4 regions of the Paenibacillus sp. FSL W8-0186 genome follow, and region 2 is predicted to be linked to each of the others. Evidence: riboswitches for the same ligand, from Rfam matches in the RefSeq annotation. Region 2 holds a riboswitch; each other region holds the start of a gene.
What was found. Region 2 has a riboswitch for cyclic di-AMP ahead of MKX50_RS20370 (TrkH family potassium uptake protein). Riboswitches for the same ligand answer to the same signal wherever they lie in the genome.
Positions count from the first base shown of each region.

Region 1: it holds a riboswitch for cyclic di-AMP, as region 2 does, so the genes downstream of both, MKX50_RS00515 (C40 family peptidase) here and MKX50_RS20370 (TrkH family potassium uptake protein) in region 2, are expected to answer to the same signal.
Region 3: it holds a riboswitch for cyclic di-AMP, as region 2 does, so the genes downstream of both, MKX50_RS13385 (3D domain-containing protein) here and MKX50_RS20370 (TrkH family potassium uptake protein) in region 2, are expected to answer to the same signal.
Region 4: it holds a riboswitch for cyclic di-AMP, as region 2 does, so the genes downstream of both, MKX50_RS01535 (APC family permease) here and MKX50_RS20370 (TrkH family potassium uptake protein) in region 2, are expected to answer to the same signal.

Region 1 is NZ_CP150207.1:109,541-113,977, reverse strand. Features, by position in the region: gene MKX50_RS00530 (M1 family metallopeptidase) at 1-71, shown strand, start outside; gene MKX50_RS00525 (hypothetical protein) at 211-1,035, shown strand; cyclic di-AMP (ydaO/yuaA leader) riboswitch at 1,257-1,394, shown strand; gene MKX50_RS00520 (C40 family peptidase) at 1,400-1,891, shown strand; cyclic di-AMP (ydaO/yuaA leader) riboswitch at 2,088-2,226, shown strand; gene MKX50_RS00515 (C40 family peptidase) at 2,231-2,707, shown strand; gene MKX50_RS00510 (GNAT family N-acetyltransferase) at 3,051-3,548, shown strand; gene MKX50_RS00505 (cytochrome c) at 3,794-4,153, shown strand; gene MKX50_RS00500 (4a-hydroxytetrahydrobiopterin dehydratase) at 4,235-4,437, opposite strand, start outside.
Region 2 is NZ_CP150207.1:4,573,797-4,578,233, reverse strand. Features, by position in the region: gene uvrC (excinuclease ABC subunit UvrC) at 1-159, shown strand, start outside; gene MKX50_RS20375 (type II CAAX endopeptidase family protein) at 128-1,852, opposite strand; cyclic di-AMP (ydaO/yuaA leader) riboswitch at 2,130-2,293, shown strand; gene MKX50_RS20370 (TrkH family potassium uptake protein) at 2,405-3,739, shown strand; gene MKX50_RS20365 (TrkA family potassium uptake protein) at 3,755-4,423, shown strand.
Region 3 is NZ_CP150207.1:2,976,065-2,980,501, forward strand. Features, by position in the region: gene MKX50_RS13380 (polysaccharide deacetylase family protein) at 1-336, shown strand, start outside; gene MKX50_RS13385 (3D domain-containing protein) at 439-1,116, opposite strand; cyclic di-AMP (ydaO/yuaA leader) riboswitch at 1,122-1,299, opposite strand; gene MKX50_RS13390 (amino acid ABC transporter ATP-binding protein) at 1,472-2,194, opposite strand; partial or broken gene MKX50_RS13395 (amino acid ABC transporter permease) at 2,181-2,828, opposite strand; gene MKX50_RS13400 (transporter substrate-binding domain-containing protein) at 2,969-3,775, opposite strand; gene MKX50_RS13405 (alpha-glycosidase) at 4,181-4,437, shown strand, end outside.
Region 4 is NZ_CP150207.1:338,018-342,454, reverse strand. Features, by position in the region: gene MKX50_RS01545 (TetR family transcriptional regulator) at 1-154, shown strand, start outside; gene MKX50_RS01540 (MFS transporter) at 189-1,190, shown strand; gene MKX50_RS01535 (APC family permease) at 1,219-3,039, opposite strand; cyclic di-AMP (ydaO/yuaA leader) riboswitch at 3,206-3,378, opposite strand; gene MKX50_RS01530 (hypothetical protein) at 3,727-4,200, shown strand.

The DNA of each region.
Region 1 (4,437 bases), 1.2 Mb from region 2:
AGGTCAGCACACGCGCCAATGTCACTGTAACGAAGCTGCTCGAAATGCTGACCAGCTCATTCCTATGGTAAGCAGCTTACGATGTAAGTTTTGTTCGAGGCTTATTCGGTGCGGTGTTGCTCACAAAACTAGGTTTATGCTTACGATGCGAGTTTTGTTCGAGGCTTATTCAATGCGGTGTTGCTCACAAAACTTTTAGGAGGGAATACCATGCCCTATATTCGCAATGGGTGGAGCAGCGTCAAAAGACAGTTCCCCTCCGTCATCATTCTGTTCCTGTATCAACTGCTGTGGGGAGTATTTCTATATCGGCTGGTCAATACGGCCGTGGTGCAGGTGCTGCACCGCTATCCTGACCCTCCCCCCAACGATCTGAGCCGGCTTCTGTTTATGATCGAGGGGCAGAATAGATTTTGGCAAATTCCCGAGGTTCATCATTACTTATGGATGGTCATCGGCATGATTTTGCTTCGCCTGCTGCTCACTCCTCTGGTTCAAGCGGGAATCTTGTATGGATTGCTTCCTGGGGAGGAACGAGCGCCTGGCCTTCCACTTTTCCGGGGCATGCAGAAATTTTGGAAGCCTGTGACGCTGTTCTACTTCATAGAGCTAATATTGATTCTAATTCCTACGCTGTGGCTCTTGCCGAAAGCATACGCATCCCTGTCCCCCTTTCTCCAGGGAAACGGCAGCCACATCTCAGCTGCCCTCATCGCTATGGCTTATGCTGTCGGCTGGCTCTGCTACAGCTGGTTCATCCGCCAGACGGTGCTGTTCCTGCAATTCGGCTACTTATTTAGAGGCAATGCCTGGCCGTCCCTGCTCCTTTGCTGGAAGCATCTTCTTCCGGGACTTGGCATTTCCTTTATTCTGGCAGCCTCTTGCTCTATCATTTTTATCTTATTCGGTACAGTATCCTGGATCTGGACGGGTCTGCTGGCCCTTATTTTGCAGCAAGCATACCCATTCTTCCGCAGTGTTTTCAAAATATGGAAAATATCCTCGCAATATTGTCTATGGCAACAAAAAAGTTAAAATTTCTTCATCTTCTCTCCTCCCTAGAGCCACAAGGCCTCCGCGCAATTGCGGGGGCCTTATTCTATGCTTGCTATATAATTCTCGCAATTTAACCATTGCCAAATGATCCCTGCCTTGTTACAATAACAACAGTACTTTTTAAGTAACAGATTTGTAATCATTTCTGTCATAATTCACAAAGATGCATGACAGCATTGTCGAATAAGTTACAAAGGGTGTTAAAATCACAGCCGAATTCCCGTCACCGGGGAAACGGGGGAACCACTTTGGGTGAATTGATCTCGCTTCAGAGGGATCATAGGGGACCTTCAACCCGAATCCTTAAGCTAACCTCGTAGGCATTGGAAGGAGCATAACTTCTTTGAAGAAAAAGTTGGCTGTAGCTGCTGTAAGTTTGTCCATCTTGTTCACCTTAGGGGCTGGCAGCGCTTTCGCAGATTCTAAACTGGATTCAACCATCGAGTCCGCACTGGGCACGAAATATGTATCTGGCGGTACGAGCACCGATGGCTTTGATTGTTCCGGATTTACCTCTTACGTTTTCAAGAGCCTTGATATCAAGCTGCCTCGCACATCAGCATCCCAATACAACATGGGAACAGCTGTCAAGAAGGATGAGCTGAAGGCTGGAGATCTCGTATTCTTCAACACTTCCGGTAATGGAATATCCCACGTTGGTGTTATGGTTGATGGCGAGAGCTTCGCTCACGCTTCAACGAAGAAAGGCGTAATCATCAGCAAATTAAGCGAAGATTATTATGTCAAACGTTATGTCGGTGCCAAACGCGTCCTGAGTACAGACAAGTACGAAGAGGTTGCAGTGGATAGCCACGATCATGACGATGTAGAATAATACGTCCAGAAAACCTGTAACGGTTCTTGCCGAACCCACCTACAGGTTTTTTTATTCCCAAATGGTACAGATAACTTTACCAACATGCTGCAGCAGAGCCTTTCTTGCAAAAGATGGCCGTTTTTGTTAGAATAACCAAAGTGATAAGTTACAATCTTGTCATTATTGTTGCAAGTCGTTTCGTTTCGGGTGCATACAACTTGATAAGCCGAATTCCCGGCACCCGGGAGACGGGGGAACCATTTATGGGTGAATTGATCTCGCTACATAAGAGATGATAGGGAACCTTCAACCGAATCCTTAAGCTAACCTCGCAGGCCTTGGAAGGAGCACAACATCTTGAGAAAGACTTTAACAGCAGCGGCGACGAGCTTGGCTATTCTTCTTACGATGGGGACAGCAAGCGCATACGCCGACTCGGACACGACATTGAACAAGGCGGTTAATGCCGTCTACGGAACACCTTACAAGCTCGGAGGAACGACCGCAAAAGGTTTTGATTGCTCCGGATTTACAAGCTACGTCTTTAAGAAAATGGGTGTTAAACTAGCCCGCGTCTCGGCGGCGCAGTACAAACAGGGTACGCCTGTTGCAAAGGATCAGCTCCAGGAAGGAGATCTCGTATTCTTTAATACCACCGGCAAAGGAGTATCTCACGTCGGTATTTATATCGGCGATGGAAAGTTCGCTCATGCCTCTTCTTCTAAAGGAATCCGCACTGACAAATTAAGCAACAGCTACTACAAGAAACGTTACGTCGGAGCGAAACGGATCCTTAGCAAATACGGCTATGCTACCCACGCCGCTCAATCCTAATCACTCAACCTCATTTATGTCTACTGCTTTTACTTCACCGCCGCGACAATTCCTGCCAGAATTGCCGCGGCATTTTGTTTGGAATTCCATCGGTCTAACTTAATAACGAAGAGCTAGGGAAAAAGGTTGCAGTCATCCGCGCCATAGGTACTATTTTTTTGACGCCTTGCTAAACCGTTTACACTATAAATGGATGACCCTTCCTCATAATTCCCTTGACCATCAAAAATCTCTTGGCTAGAGCCTTTACAATAAAATAAAATCCCGTTACAGTGGTGGTAAAACGTTCGCGCCGGCGAAGTTCCATGGCACGGCATTTCCCATTTGTACAAGGAGGCGCAAGATGGATAAACGAGATATTCAGTTTCAGATCGTTCCTATGGAAGAGCATCATGGGGAAGCAATCAGTACTTGGCGCTACGATTCTCCCTATGATATCTATAGCTGGCTGCCTTGGGAACAAATGAAGGCTCTTGATGTTGAATTTGGAAATCCGGCCTTACGGGCAGAGCAGTATGTATCCGTTCTGGACGAGGAAGGAAATTTGGCTGGATTTGCCCAATATTTTCCTATGGAGAATGTCACCAGACTCGGAATCGGAATGCGGCCCGATTTATGCGGCCAAGGTTTGGGTAAGTCGTTTGTATTAACGATCGTTAAAGAGGCGCAGCGACGCGCACCGTCCAACGTCATTGATCTTGAAGTGCTCACCTGGAATACGCGGGCCATCCGCGCTTATCAGAAATCGGGGTTCGTTATTACCGATCTGTACGAGAAAATGACCCCAGGAGCAATATCCAAGCCGTATTATTGTATGGTATATCGGGGTGAACGTTTATAGCATGGTCTGCAAAGCGTCTGAGGACGCCATTAAGGCGGTCTCAGGCATAGATATGCCCATTTACACTTCTCTTCCGAAAGACGCCGTATGGCTTGATTCTGGCGCGCTGTGAGGATGCTCATAATATATTGTGAATTTTGAGCGATTATACGTGGAATTCGTTGCTTTTTTTGTCACAAATGCTATGATCAAAGGGCGTGTTCCGTTATAATAATAAGGTAGCTTACATAGGAGGGACGATTTGAATGCAAAAGTGGGTTATGAGCGGGCTATTCTTTGTCGCGTGTGCACTAGCCCTGGTGCTTATTTTTACTTTGCCCGGCAAAGATCAGGTGGCACAAGAAAATAAGACGCAAATGCCTGAAGTCACGTTAAACGCAGAGCAAGCGGAAGCCGTCATCAAAGCAAACTGCATCAGCTGTCACGGGGATCAACTGGAAGGCTTGGCTGGGCCGAATTTGCAGCATATTGGAGCCACCTTGTCAACCGAGCAGCTTTATAAGATTATTTCGAAGGGTAAAGGCTCTATGATGCCTGGCTTCAAAGATAAGCTGCAGGATGAGGAAATTGCAAATGTCGCGCTCTGGCTTGCAGAGAAGAAATAATGAGCATGATACAAATACGCCCACTAGGAAACGAAGCGTTCCCGGTGGGCGTGTCTCGTGTTTAATCCATGACCATCACAGCTATAAGCTTTTTTCGGGTGAATTCATTTTATCGTATGCTTCATTGTATTGCTCGGCTTCCTTAATATCTATGGCCGTGATTCCACCTGCTTCCCATGATGTCAAACGAAGCGTAACCGTTTTGTAATCGATCGTAATAAAAGGATGGTGGTTAAAGGCCTCTGAGATCGCCGCGACCTCGTCCACAAAGGCTATGCCCTTCA
Region 2 (4,437 bases):
ATCCCGGGGATCGGAGAGAAGCGGCGCAAGCTGCTGCTGAAGCATTTCGGTTCGCTCAAAAAAATAAAAGAGGCCTCCGTCGAAGACTTTCGGCCTCTTTCGATCGGCGACAAGCTCGCCAATCAGATTATAAATGCCCTTCGGGATGAGGAGTCGTAAACTGCGGCTCCTCTTCTTTGCGTTGTACCGGCGGAATGCTCTCCGTCCGGCCCGGCGGGTTGAACAAATATATAACATAGGCTACGATCGCCGGCAGAGCGATGTAAACAATCCCTGCGGTCCAGTTCAGCACCCCGCCCATCAGCATAAGGCTGAGCGACATGAGAATGCTGTTGAAGATGACATGCGTGAACATGGCGGTAATATAGCCGTAGCGCAGAAAAACAAAGCTGAACAACAGCCCGACAATCGTCAATTCAATCGGGCGTGAATAGACGGGATAAATCGGATACAAGGAATGTCCGAACGCCCAAATCATCGATGAGATCAAGCTGGCTACGAACGTGCTGCGGAATATTTTCTTCAGCATCGGGATGCCGAACAAGCGATAGACAGCTTCCTCGCCGATCCCTGCTACCCAGGCGAGCAAGGGGAACAGGATGGGATAGAGCATGTTGTAGGCCGACTGGGTGGCATCAGTCGTTGACCAGGTGCCGATCGTGTGTCCAAGGACAAAGAAGATGACCGATTGCGCCCCGAGCAGGATCAAAGCCCACAAATAGGCGCTTTGCATCGAGAACAGGACATGCTGCCCGTATCCCGGCTCCTTGGCTCTGGCCCATAAATTAAGCCCCTGTTTGCGCCAGAGTCCGTCTCCTCCGATCAGGGAGAAGTAAATAGAGGCCGATATTACCAAAGTGAGTGCGCCTTGCACGATGAAGCCGAGGATCAGGACCTCTGTTCCGAGCCCGTCCTTCTCCAGCATCGGAAGCATATTAACCGCTCCGACCATCGTAAAAATAAAGTAAGCAGTGGACAGAACCAGGCCGCGCAGAAAAGAAGAAAACGGTCTGGTCTTCACACTGTAGATGATCGCCAGAATGCCGAGCACGAAGGTGAATAGGGCGTAGCCAACCCAGGTGAACCAGCTGGCCAGCTTCTTTTGGCCTTTTACATACTCCAGATGAGCGGCAGGGGGATCGAAATATGCTTCCATGGAGGACACGGTTCCGTCTTGGAAGCGAAATTCGATTAGCCCGCGGGATTGACCGGCTTCATAGCCCGGAATTTCGTAGATCAGACCCGATTCGTTTTCGGCGCTCTCGATCTTCAGTTGAGCGGGATCGAAGTCAAATGCCTTAAGATACGGAGCAGCCAGGCTTTCTTTGTCCTCGGGCGTCAAGTCTCCCTCCGTGACCTGCAACCCCCTGCCGCCCGTGATGCCTTGCTTCTGCAGCAGATCCCTGGTGGCGTTGCTGTAGGTTTCGATACGTTCGAATCCGGCCACTCTGCCGCCATACATGTTAACGTCCACGGTTAAGGCGCTAAGGATGCCGTCTGGCGGCTCGAAGCGAACGCGAAATATCTCGAGCGGAAACTGTTCATCGTAATTTTGCATATAAGTTTTCATCAGGCCCGCTCGGGTTAAGTAACCATATATGTCCGATCGAGATTCGTATGTAACCAAAGCATCGTCCAATGTTACAGGCAGCTCCAGTGTCGAAGCGGCGAACTCGGCAGCGATTTCCTTCGCCTGCTGCTTGGTGATCGTCTTCTGAATTTGCTGCAATGAATCCGGCGTGGCCATCGGCAGAACCTGCAGGGCCAGAAAAATGAGGAAACCTACGGCGGCCAGTACCCGAAGCGTGGTGCGCTTCGGAGTTCGCCCTGCGGACGAAAAGTTGGATAACATTCAAAAACCCCTTTGCTCTAGTGTAAATGGATATCATTGTAAAGATTATCATAAGCATGGAGCAATCGCCAGAATCGAACGAGCCAAGCGCAGAAAAGAGGCAATAATTCCGCAAAAATACAGTATGGCTCAGAGAATGAAGGATGGCGAGCTCCGTTTCAGGCGGCAAAGGTGATTTTCATGGTATTTCGGGTAAATCAAGCTTTGTGGTGAACGTTAATTAAGCTTATAATCCAATTCATAGAGATGGAATGAAAATGTGAAATGAAAGAATTGAAAAGAATATCGGCCGAATTTCCAATGGAAAACGGGGGAACCAATTTTTTGGGGTGAATTTCTCAGGCTCTGCACGGACCGGAAAGTCCGGCGCAGGAGGCGAATAGGGCTGCTCTGCAGGCCCGAACCCGTCAGCTAACCTCGTAGGCGTATTGCAGCAGGAACCATTACCGAAAGGGCTCTGGATTTCCAGTGCTTTTTTCTTTTGCCAAAGTGTCCATAATAAAGGGGTATAAATGTGAGGAACGCAGATCAAGGAAAGAGGAGGTGAGCACGATGCCGTCCCAATGGTTTAAATTATCACCACCGCGTATATTGGTGCTTGGCTTTGCGGCGATTATACTGGCCGGAACACTCCTGCTGATGACGCCGCTCGCCACCACAACCGGGGAATCTCTTCCTTTCGTTGATGCGTTGTTTACGGCGACCTCGGCCACTTGCGTCACCGGGCTTGTCGTCCGCGATACAGGGACTTATTTTTCAACATTCGGCCAAATCGTAATTATGACGCTTATTCAGATCGGCGGACTCGGCTTCATGACGATGGCAACCCTCTTCTCCCTTGTGTTCAAGCGGCGGATTTCACTGCGGGACCGCCTTCTGCTGCAGGAGGCGATGAATCAGAATACGATGGAGGGCATCGTGCGCCTCATACGCAAGGTACTGATGTATTCCCTGGTCATTGAAGTCAGCGCCGCCTTATTGTTTGCGATTCGCTGGGCGTTTGACATGCCGCTAGGACGGGCCGCCTACTACGGAGTGTTTCATGCGGTGTCACTGTTCAATAACGCCGGCTTTGATTTATTCGGAAATTTCCACAGCCTGACGGGTTATGTGGACGATCCGCTCATTAACTTCGTAGCGATGTTTCTGATCGTATCGGGCGGGCTCGGTTTTATTGTGCTGTCCGAGCTCGCGGATTTCCGCCGCAGCCGCAAGCTGTCGCTGCATTCCAAAGTGGTTCTGTCCATGACCGGATCGCTTATTATCATCGGGGCGCTCGTCATCTTTATATTCGAATTTACGAATGCCAAAACGATGGGCTCTTTGGATTGGAGCGGGAAAATATGGGGTTCGTTCTTCCAGTCGGTCACGACGCGGACGGCGGGCGCAAATTCAGTGGATATCGGGACTCTTCGCCAGGCCACCCAATTCTTCATAATCATCCTGATGTTCATCGGCGCTTCCCCGGGCTCGACGGGAGGCGGGATCAAGACGACGACGTTCATGATATTGGTTGGCGCGGTCATTTCTATGATTCGCGGACGCAATGATATGGTGCTCTTCCGCTATCGTTTGTCCCAGGAGCGGATTTTTAAGGCCGTCACGATTACGATGCTGGCGCTGTTTCTCGTCATAGCGGCGGCAATGATATTATCCACGACCGAGGAAGCGGGGTTTCTGAGCATTCTGTTCGAGACGACGTCTGCTTTTGCCACGGTCGGTTTAACGATGGGACTGACCCTGGATTTGACCGATATCGGCAAAATTATTTTATGCTTCATGATGTTTACCGGCCGCCTGGGTCTCTTGACGCTGGCGTATGCGCTTGGTCCGAAAAAGGGTAAGGAATTATACCGTTATCCCGAAGGGAAAATGATTATAGGATAGGAGTTCGACCAATCAATGAAAATGCAGCAGTTTGTGGTGATCGGCCTGGGGCGCTTCGGCTCCAGCCTGGCGCTTGAGTTAATGGATCTGGGATATGAGGTGCTTGGCGTCGACCTGAACGAAGAGCTGGTCAACGATATGAGCGCTTATTTAACCCATGCCGTCGCGGCTGATGCTACGGATGAAGATATGCTGAAATCGCTGGGTATCCGTAATTTCGATTGCGGCATTGTGGCCATCGGCAGTGATATTCAGATGAGTATCCTGACGGCGATTCTGCTCAAGGATTTGGGCATCAAAACGGTCGTCGCAAAGGCGATTTCCGTCCTGCACGGCCGGGCGCTGGAGAAGCTTGGCGTGGACCGGGTTATTTTCCCAGAGAGAGATATGGGGGTTCGCGTGGCGCATCAGCTGGTGACGCCGAATTTGCTCGATTATATCGAGCTGTCGAAGGAGTACAGCATCGTCGAGCTGAGTGTGCCTGCATGCCTGGCCGGCAAAACGCTGGGCGAGATCAATCCGCGTGTGAATTACAGCTGCAGCATCGTTGCGATCCATAAACAAACGGGAGTCATTGTCGCCCCTACCGCGATGGATGTGCTGAATGCCGGAGATATTATGGTCATGATCGGTTCTAATGAGAATATCGATAGATTTGAAGCTGTCATTAACGAGGACGAGTGACGGATACAATGGCA
Region 3 (4,437 bases), 1.6 Mb from region 2:
GAACGGATTATCGGTTACAAACCTCGCCTCATTCGTCCCCCCTACGGAGAAATTAACGAGGAGCAGCTCAAATGGGCCAAGCGGCAAGGCTACAAAATCATTAACTGGAACGTCGATTCCCTCGATTGGAAAGCGCTAAGCAAAGAGAAGGTCAAGCGTAACGTGCTCAGCGCCGTCGGTCCGGGATCCATCGTGCTGCAGCATGCCGGGGGCGGTACGGGTTCCAATTTGACGGGAACTATCGAGGCTCTGCCGGATATTATTAAGGTGCTGCGGAATCGTGGCTATCGCTTCGTAACGATTCCCCAGCTGCTATCTTATAAGAAAGCACTATAAGCAGCACCTGCTTGCAAGCAAAAAAAGGACATCCCTGCAGATCCCCAGATCTCGCAGTGGACGTCCTTTTTTAATATGATCTAATCATGGCTTAAATTTGTATTAATCCAGCACATATAACGTGACATCCTGATAACCAAACTCGTTAACCTTTTGCGGGCTCGCCGGAATAAAGATGTCGATGCGGTTCCCTTTGATCGCGCCGCCCTGGTCGGTCGCTGTGGCGACGAAGGCGTTCTTCGGCAAATCAGGATGGCTGTGTCCGGTGACCAGCACTTTGGTGCCCATCGGAATGACGTTTGGATCAACGGCGATCGTTCCGAGCTTCAAAGGATTTCCATAATAGTCGACAGGGCCCCATTTCCCGTTTTCGCTGGCAGCCGCAGAGTAAGCTGTCGCTTTGACCTTTACTGTGGATTTGTAGTTAAACGATTTGCCCCAGGCCTGTACGACCCGGTCCGCCGTTAATACTTTTAGCGTAGAGAGCGGCTGAGCCTCGCTTCCAGAGACGGAAAGCGCCTGCATGTTTTGTCCCGGAATCGTTATTTTTAAACCTTCGTAAATATTCGTTGCTTCTATGCTCGGATTCGCTTTCATCAGCTTGTCCAAATTGACCCCGTACTGCTTGGCGAGAAAATAGAAGGTGTCCCCATTCTTCGCCGTATGTACTGAATCGGCATATGCTGGTACGGCCTGCAGCGCACCTAACAACCCTGCTGCAATCACCGCTGACTTAATCCCCATTCCCAATTTGCGAAGACTTTTACGTTGTTTAAACATGATGCTCCTCCTTTAACTTGGCCTGCGGAGTTAGTTGTCGGATTCGGAAAAAAGGATAGCTCCCGGCGCCGGATCATCAGCGCTTCACCCCAAGACATGCCATGCTTGTCACCTTGTACTTGCATTGCTCGTCATAAGTCGTCCCCCGCACCTGCCTTGGCAGTGTTTCGGCCGTAATGAATATATCACAATTTTGTAACCTATGGGCCATGCAAATGTTACCAATGGTATTAAAACCAGGATTTATCAAGAAAAAACATGGACGGAAACCGTAACAAAAATTTAAATTATTGCAGGCAGCACCAAAAAGGCATGACCCGTGGTCATGCCTTCGCAATGCTATTCTAATTACCAATTACAAAACTTTGCTTAAGAAATCCTGCGTCCGCTGATTCTGCGGCGAACCGAACACCTGCTGCGGGCTGCCCTGCTCGATAATAACGCCTTGATCCATAAACAAGATGCGGTCGCCGACCTCGCGGGCGAAGCCCATTTCATGCGTGACGATCACCATCGTCATCCCGCCTGTCGCCAGCTCCTTCATGACTTCCAGAACCTCGCCCACCATCTCGGGATCGAGTGCGGACGTCGGCTCGTCAAACAGCATCACATGCGGCTCCATCGCCAGGGCGCGAGCGATGGCGATGCGCTGCTTCTGTCCTCCTGACAGCTGGGAAGGGTAAGCCCCGCTCTTGTCCTCCAAACCCACTTTGCGCAACAGCTGAAGCGCGAAGGCCTCTGCGTCCTGCTTCGCCTGTTTTTTCACCTGGAGCGGAGCCATCATAATATTCTCAAGCACCGTTTTGTGAGGAAAAAGGTTAAAATGCTGGAATACCATACCCATCTTCTCACGGGTTTTGTTAATATTATGATTCTTACCGGTAATAAGCTCTCCTTCGAAATGGATTTCGCCGCTGGACGGCTCCTCAAGCCGGTTCAGACAGCGCAGGAAGGTGCTTTTACCCGATCCGCTCGGCCCGATAACGACAACGACCTCGCCGCGGTTGATTTCCAGGTCAATGCCTTTTAAAATATGCAGCTGGCCGAATTTTTTATGCAAATTCTTAACGGTTATCACTAGCCTGCAGCCTCCTTTCAAAACGGCCCAAAATGCGGGAAAGCGTAAAAGTGACGATAAAATACATCACGGCAACGATCAGGAACGGCATCATGCCGTTGTACGTAATCCCTTGAACGGCGCCTGCCTGGAACATAATTTCGGTCACCCCGATAAAGGAAACGATCGACGATTCCTTGACGATGACGACGAACTCGTTGCCAATCGCCGGCAGCACGTTTTTGATCGCCTGCGGAATAATAATGAAACGCATCGTTTGACCCTGCGTCATTCCGAGCGAACGCGCTGCTTCGCTTTGACCGCGGTCTACGCCCTGAATGCCCGCGCGGAATATTTCCGCTAAATAAGCCGAGCTGTTAATGGACAGCGTAATCGCCCCCGATTCAATCGGATCAAAATTGATATCGAACATGTAAGACAAGCCGTAGTGAATGATCATCAGCTGTACTAGCATCGGCGTTCCACGTAGAAACTCAACCCAGGCATGTCCGATAAAGCGTATGATTCCCCATGGAGACATCCGGATCAAAGCGACAAACAATCCGAGAATGAACCCGAACAATACGCCTAACGCGGCAAGCCATAGCGTGTATTGCAGTCCGGTTAGAAAATAACTACGGTATTCCCAAAACATCGTTGCAAAATCAGTAAAAAAGTTCATAAGCCTATCATACCTCCAATTACAGCGCCCGTTTCGTTAAAAAACAGAAAAATAGCGAATTTGCTCCGCTATTTTCTGCCAGGTTGTCTTTTCATCGCATTGCCAACGCCAAGTTATCTAATGGACAGATCACTGGCTTCTTGTACGAATTTCTCAATGCTGCCGTCCTGAATCAGGCGATCCAATGTGGCATTCACTTGGTCCAGCAGCTCCTTGTTGCCCTTCTTAATGCCTACGACGTAGCCTTCATCCTCCGTTACCGGCTCCGCATCGGTAATGACGATGCCGTCAACATTCTTCACGAACGATTCGGCAACAGGGCCCTCGATAATAGCTACATCAACACGCCCCGAATTCAACTGCATGATGATGTCAGAAATCTTCGCCAGAGAGGTCAGCTTCGCACCGGGAATTTCCTTAGCGATGTCCTCCTGGATCGAACTCTTCTGAACGCCGATCTTAAGGCCTTCCAGCGATTCAAGCGTGGAATATTTATCTTTGTCCGCTTCGCGGGCAACGACTGCCTGTTTGGCGTTGTAGTAGATTTGCGACATTTCAATTTCTTTCGCACGTTCAGGCGTCGGGCTCAATCCGGAAATGACGATGTCCACCCGGCCGCTGCCTAGCTCATTGAGCAGGGATGAGAACACCATATCCTTGATTTCGAGCTCTGCCCCCATATCCTTGGCGATTTCTTTAGCAATTTCCACGTCGAATCCGACGATCTCGTCTTCCCCTTTGTCATTCTTGATATGGAACTCATATGGCGGGAAATCGGCGCTCAATCCAAGAACCAGCTTTTTTGCTGCCGGCGTGTCAGTTCCTTGCGAGCTGTCCTTGGTTTCTTTGGCTTGTCCGCAAGCTGCCAGTACAGTCGTAAGCAACAGCACCGCCATCAATAATGTACCCCATTTTTTCATGTCTCTCTCTCCTTGCTAAGTTATGAAAATTAATCATCGTCTCATGATTTCACTGGGCTAATTATAGATCATTATGCATATATATGCAAAAGAAATTTTCGACATTTTTCTTTCATCCTTTCTGCATCTATTATACCCACGGTCAATTGCTCTTCTTCATGTTATTTAGATCATTTCCCGAATAGAACCTATATGATTGCCATTAAAATCCACTCTTCGAACCCTCCTGTTTCATTCCTTTTATCAATAACAATGAACTTTATCACATCATCGCGTTACCTGAATCAATGATTTTATACATTATAAAACGCGGCTCATGGCCTCCTCTTATTCAGGGAATAATGGTTCATACCAAGGAAGAGTTGGTTATTAATTAGCTGTAGCAGATGTTAAGGAGGTGGCCGCATGCTGCTTGAAGCTTTGTACCACGTGCCTCGCGATAAATGGGCTTATGCTTATAATCCGACAACGATTCATTTGCGTGTGCGCACCAAAAGAGACGATATAGAGCAAGTATTCGCCATGACCGGGGACAAGTACGACTGGCAGAGGACCTATCAAGAATTGGCCATGGAAAAAGCGGCCCATGACGCGATGTTCGATTACTGGGAAATCGCCGTGAAGCCGAAATACAAACGGCTCTCCTACGCCTTTAAACTGGT
Region 4 (4,437 bases), 1.4 Mb from region 2:
GCCCGCCATGAGCGTATCCGACATTTCGAAGCTTGCCGCCTCTTTCCAGGAAGGCATTCTGACCCATACGATCACCGTCGGTCCGGAGACGGCCAATACGCAAATGCAGCAAGAGGCGCTGATTCAATACCTGCACCGCTTGCTGCATTCCTGAGCTTGACGCAGACCATATTAGAAGGATTGATGTGATGATCTCACTCTTTCGGAATAGAACATTCACCAAGCTATTCCTTGCCGCATTCGCCTCGCAGCTTGGCACCGTCGTGGGCAACATGGCCTTTGCCTACTATTTGGTAGACCGGTACAGTGAACGGCCAGCCTTGGCTACCACGGCGGAGCTCATGTATTCTCTGCCAACCCTTGCAGTATTCTGGTTCGTCGGTGTCATTGCCGATCGGATCGACCGCAAATTCATTGACTGTGCAAGCTTCCTATTGTCCGGTCTGCTGATTGCCAAAGGCGATTTTCCTGAACATGCCCGCATGCCTAACGGCCGCAACCGCATCCGCGACATCCGAATTCCTCTGCTTCTCAAGGATTTTTGGCTGGGACTCCGTTATATTATGGGCAACCGGCTGCTTCTGGTTCTCATCTCCGGCTTCCTATTCTTTGGCATCGTCAACGGTGTGTTCGCCATTCTGCCGATTTTCTCCATGAAATACAAGATCAGCCCAGACAATTACGTGGTCCACTCTTCATTAACTACGATATTTCTCGGTGCGGGCTTCCTCATCGGCAGTGTCATCGGCCTCAAGCTCATTCGCCGTTATACAAGAATCCCGATCCTCATTGCCGGGTTGTTCATCTCCAGCGTCCTTATTGGGGGCCTGGGCTTCACCGACCGGATCGAGGTCTATCTTCTGCTTGTGTTTATAGAAGGGATCGCTATCGCCCCCATAAACATTGCTCTCGGCAGCTGGATGCCGGAACTCGTTCCCCCGCAAAATATGGGCAGGGTAAACGCCCTGATCGAGCCTGTCATGATGCTCGGACATTCATTAGCGTTAGGGTTTGTAGCCCTAGCCTTCCCGGCCTGGGTCTCCATTACCTGGCTGCACTATCTTCTTGGCATTTGTACGCTCGGCGTAAGCTTCTATTATCTGCTTGCTCTGCCTCCCCTGGTGCGCAAGCGTGCTAGTCAGGCGCACGAGCAGGAGCAGAAGCCAAATCCAACAGCATCTCATAGCTGATACGATCGATCCAGCCGCGCCCAGGGCGTTATTTTTTCAAGTGATAAGGCACTGTTGTGATGATGACATCCTTGCGGTAGAGCAGGTAGGTGCGGATCATTAAGCTGGTCTGGTTATGCAGGAAGTTGTGCCAGCCCTTCTTCGGAATGAACTGGGGAATGATGACCGTCACCTGGTAATCGTTCTCGCTCGCTTTCCGGTGTACCGTGTCGATGAATTTGCCCAGCGGCGTAATGATGCTTCGATAAGGGGAGTACAGCGTGACCAGCCTGACGTCCGGCCGCCAACGATTCCATTTCTCCTCAAAACGGGCGATATCCTCTCTCTCGAACGGAATATACACAGCGATGATCTGATCCGGCGACAAAGATTTCGCGTAATTCAGGGAATGGTCAACGACGTGCGTAATTCCCGATACAGGCAAAATAATGACGTTCCCCGTGATAGGTACCGCCGGCTCGCAGGTTGTTAGCCGCAGCTGATCGCCCACCGCTTCATAATGCTTCTTGATCCGATAAAACATCCAAACGATCAATGGCAAGAAGATCAGTACCGGCCAGACTCGTGTAAATTTTGTCAAAAAGAATACAAGTGAAACTGTTAAGGAGATCAGAGCGCCGATGGAATTAATAATCAGCTTAGGGACCCAGCCCGTCGGCTTCTCGCGAATCCATTTCATCATGATCCCTGTCTGCGATAGCGTGAACGGAATGAACACGCCAACTGCATACAGCGGGATAAGCTGCTCCGTCTGCCCCTGGAAGGCAATAATCAAGATGATAGATAGCAATCCCAGGCTGATAATGCCATTGGAATAACCCAGCCGGTCGCCCCGTACCGTGAACATTCTTGGAATGAACCGGTCGTTGGCGAGGTTCACAGCCAGCAGCGGAAAAGCTGAATACCCCGTATTGGCTGCCAGGATCAAGATCAAAGCCGTCGTGCCTTGGATAAAATAGTACACAGCATTTCTGCCGAAGGTATGCTCGGCAATTTGCGAGACGACCGTCTTCTCCGGATGAGGCGCAATCCCGTAATAATAGGCCAGAAATACAATGCCCGAGAACAGAATTGCAAGCAGGGTTCCCATCGCCAGCAGCGTTTTGGCCGCATTATTCGGCGCGGGCTCCTTAAAATTCGGGATGGCGTTGGAAATCGCCTCTACCCCGGTCAAGGCCGAGCTTCCCGAGGCAAAAGCGCGCAGGATCAAGAACAAGGTCATGCCGGCCACAGGCGTGCCGACCGGCGCATGCAGCTCCGGCGGGACATGGCCCATCGCAATATTGTATAGCCCTACGGCAATCAGCAGGAATAAAGCCATAACGAATAAATACACGGGATAAGCCAGAATCGTAGCGGATTCGGTAACACCCCGTAAATTCAGCAAGGTGAGGAGAATGACAAACACAACTGCGATGATGACCTTATGCTCGTGCAGGCTTGGAAAAGCCGACGTGATCGCATCCGTCCCCGCAGACACGCTGACGGCAACGGTCAGAATATAATCGACCAGCAGGGAACCGCCGGCAATCAGGCCGGGAAAGATCCCCAGATTCTGCTTGGAAACGACGTAGGCTCCCCCGCCGTGAGGGTATGCAAAAATAATTTGCCGATAGGATAAAATAAGAGCAGTCAATAATACCAATACGCCGACCCCGATCGGGATCGAATACCAAAAGGCCGCTGTACTGACGGTAACCAGCACGAGCAATATTTGCTCCGGTCCGTAGGCTACCGACGATAAAGCATCGGATGAAAGAATGGCCAGCGCCTTCTTCTTATTCAGCTTTTGTTCCCCTAATTCCGTCGATTTCAACGGCCGCCCAATCAACAGTCTTTTGATTGACATCTTATTTCCACCACCAGTTTGAGATATGGGACATTTTGTATCGTACCCTCTTGGTTTAGCCATTATCCGTTCAAACCAGTAATCCTATCCCATGCATTCGCACGAAAAAAGCCGCAGGAAAGTTGGCCTTTCCCGCGGCTGCTCAAAAAAACTTGGGCACGCGACAAATTCCTCTTTCGTAACGCTTACGAGGTTAGCTGACGGATTCGGGCCTGAAAGTAGCCCTACACTTGACGTTTACCTGATCCAGATCAAGCGATTCACCCCTGGGACTTACATGCATATGCGCATCCCTCTGGTTCCCCCGTTTCTGACTGCAGAATTCAGCGATAAAGGATTATTCAATGTATAAACCAGTTCGTCATGAATGAAATCTTACTCCCAAAAAAAGTATCTGTAAACAAATAAGGAATCCAGATTTGGCGCAAAAATAACCCTTCCTGCCTCAAAAGTGCGCTTACATTTCCCACGCTCTTGGAGTGGCTCGTTTTTTTGAATATAACCTCGTCGGTTTGACTACGTGGCAGACTAGGAGTAAGGAAGCAGCAGCACGGGTCTAAAGTATATGGCTAGGATGGTGAAACGGCATTATAAATGGGCCTATCCACCGTAGGATAAAATGCAAAAACGTATTAATATAGGAAGGGTTTGGAAATACGTGGAACGTGGAGAAGGAGAGAAAAATTCGTGAAGATCAGCAGATTGATGTATTTACTGTTATCCATTCTTGTATTGATAGGGTTAAGCGCCTGCCAATCCTCCAAAAGCGGGCCAGCACAACAACCGCCAGATACAGGGGCCGTACAGAACATGACTGCCGGAGCCCAAGGCCATGATGAGCAAAGGCCTGAATATTTGCCGGCGGATTTCCCTCTTCCGGACGATGTCAAGATCAGCACATCCCACTCTGAAATCAAAGACGGCAAAAAATCGGTGCTGCTGATTTTCTCAACCGAGGAAGACATGGCGACGATTACCAAGTTGTACAAGGATTATTTCAAATCGCAAAACTTGGATGATTCCGGTCAGACCATCGGCGATAAGAATATTATTATTCAAGGCGACAATCCCGATAAAAACGAAAGCTGGTCCATGATTGGCGGACGATTGTCCTCGAACGAAGGGGTCATTGAGTTAAACGTGACATGGACGGAACTGTAAGAATAGTAATACGAAATGGAATTTATGTATCTAATTATGCTCTTAATGCATGCTTTAGGGGATTAGATGGGTTTGATGGACCTAAAATCAAGAATCCTGCCGTGATTAGCCATTTCTCTTATTCTAATGACATGAAGTCCATCTAAATCTATTCTTCCTTCTATGCCGCAGAGATTAACTGCTATACATCCATTTACTCTAAGTTGAGCAATCCAACAGAAGCTGGCTACAAGTCCG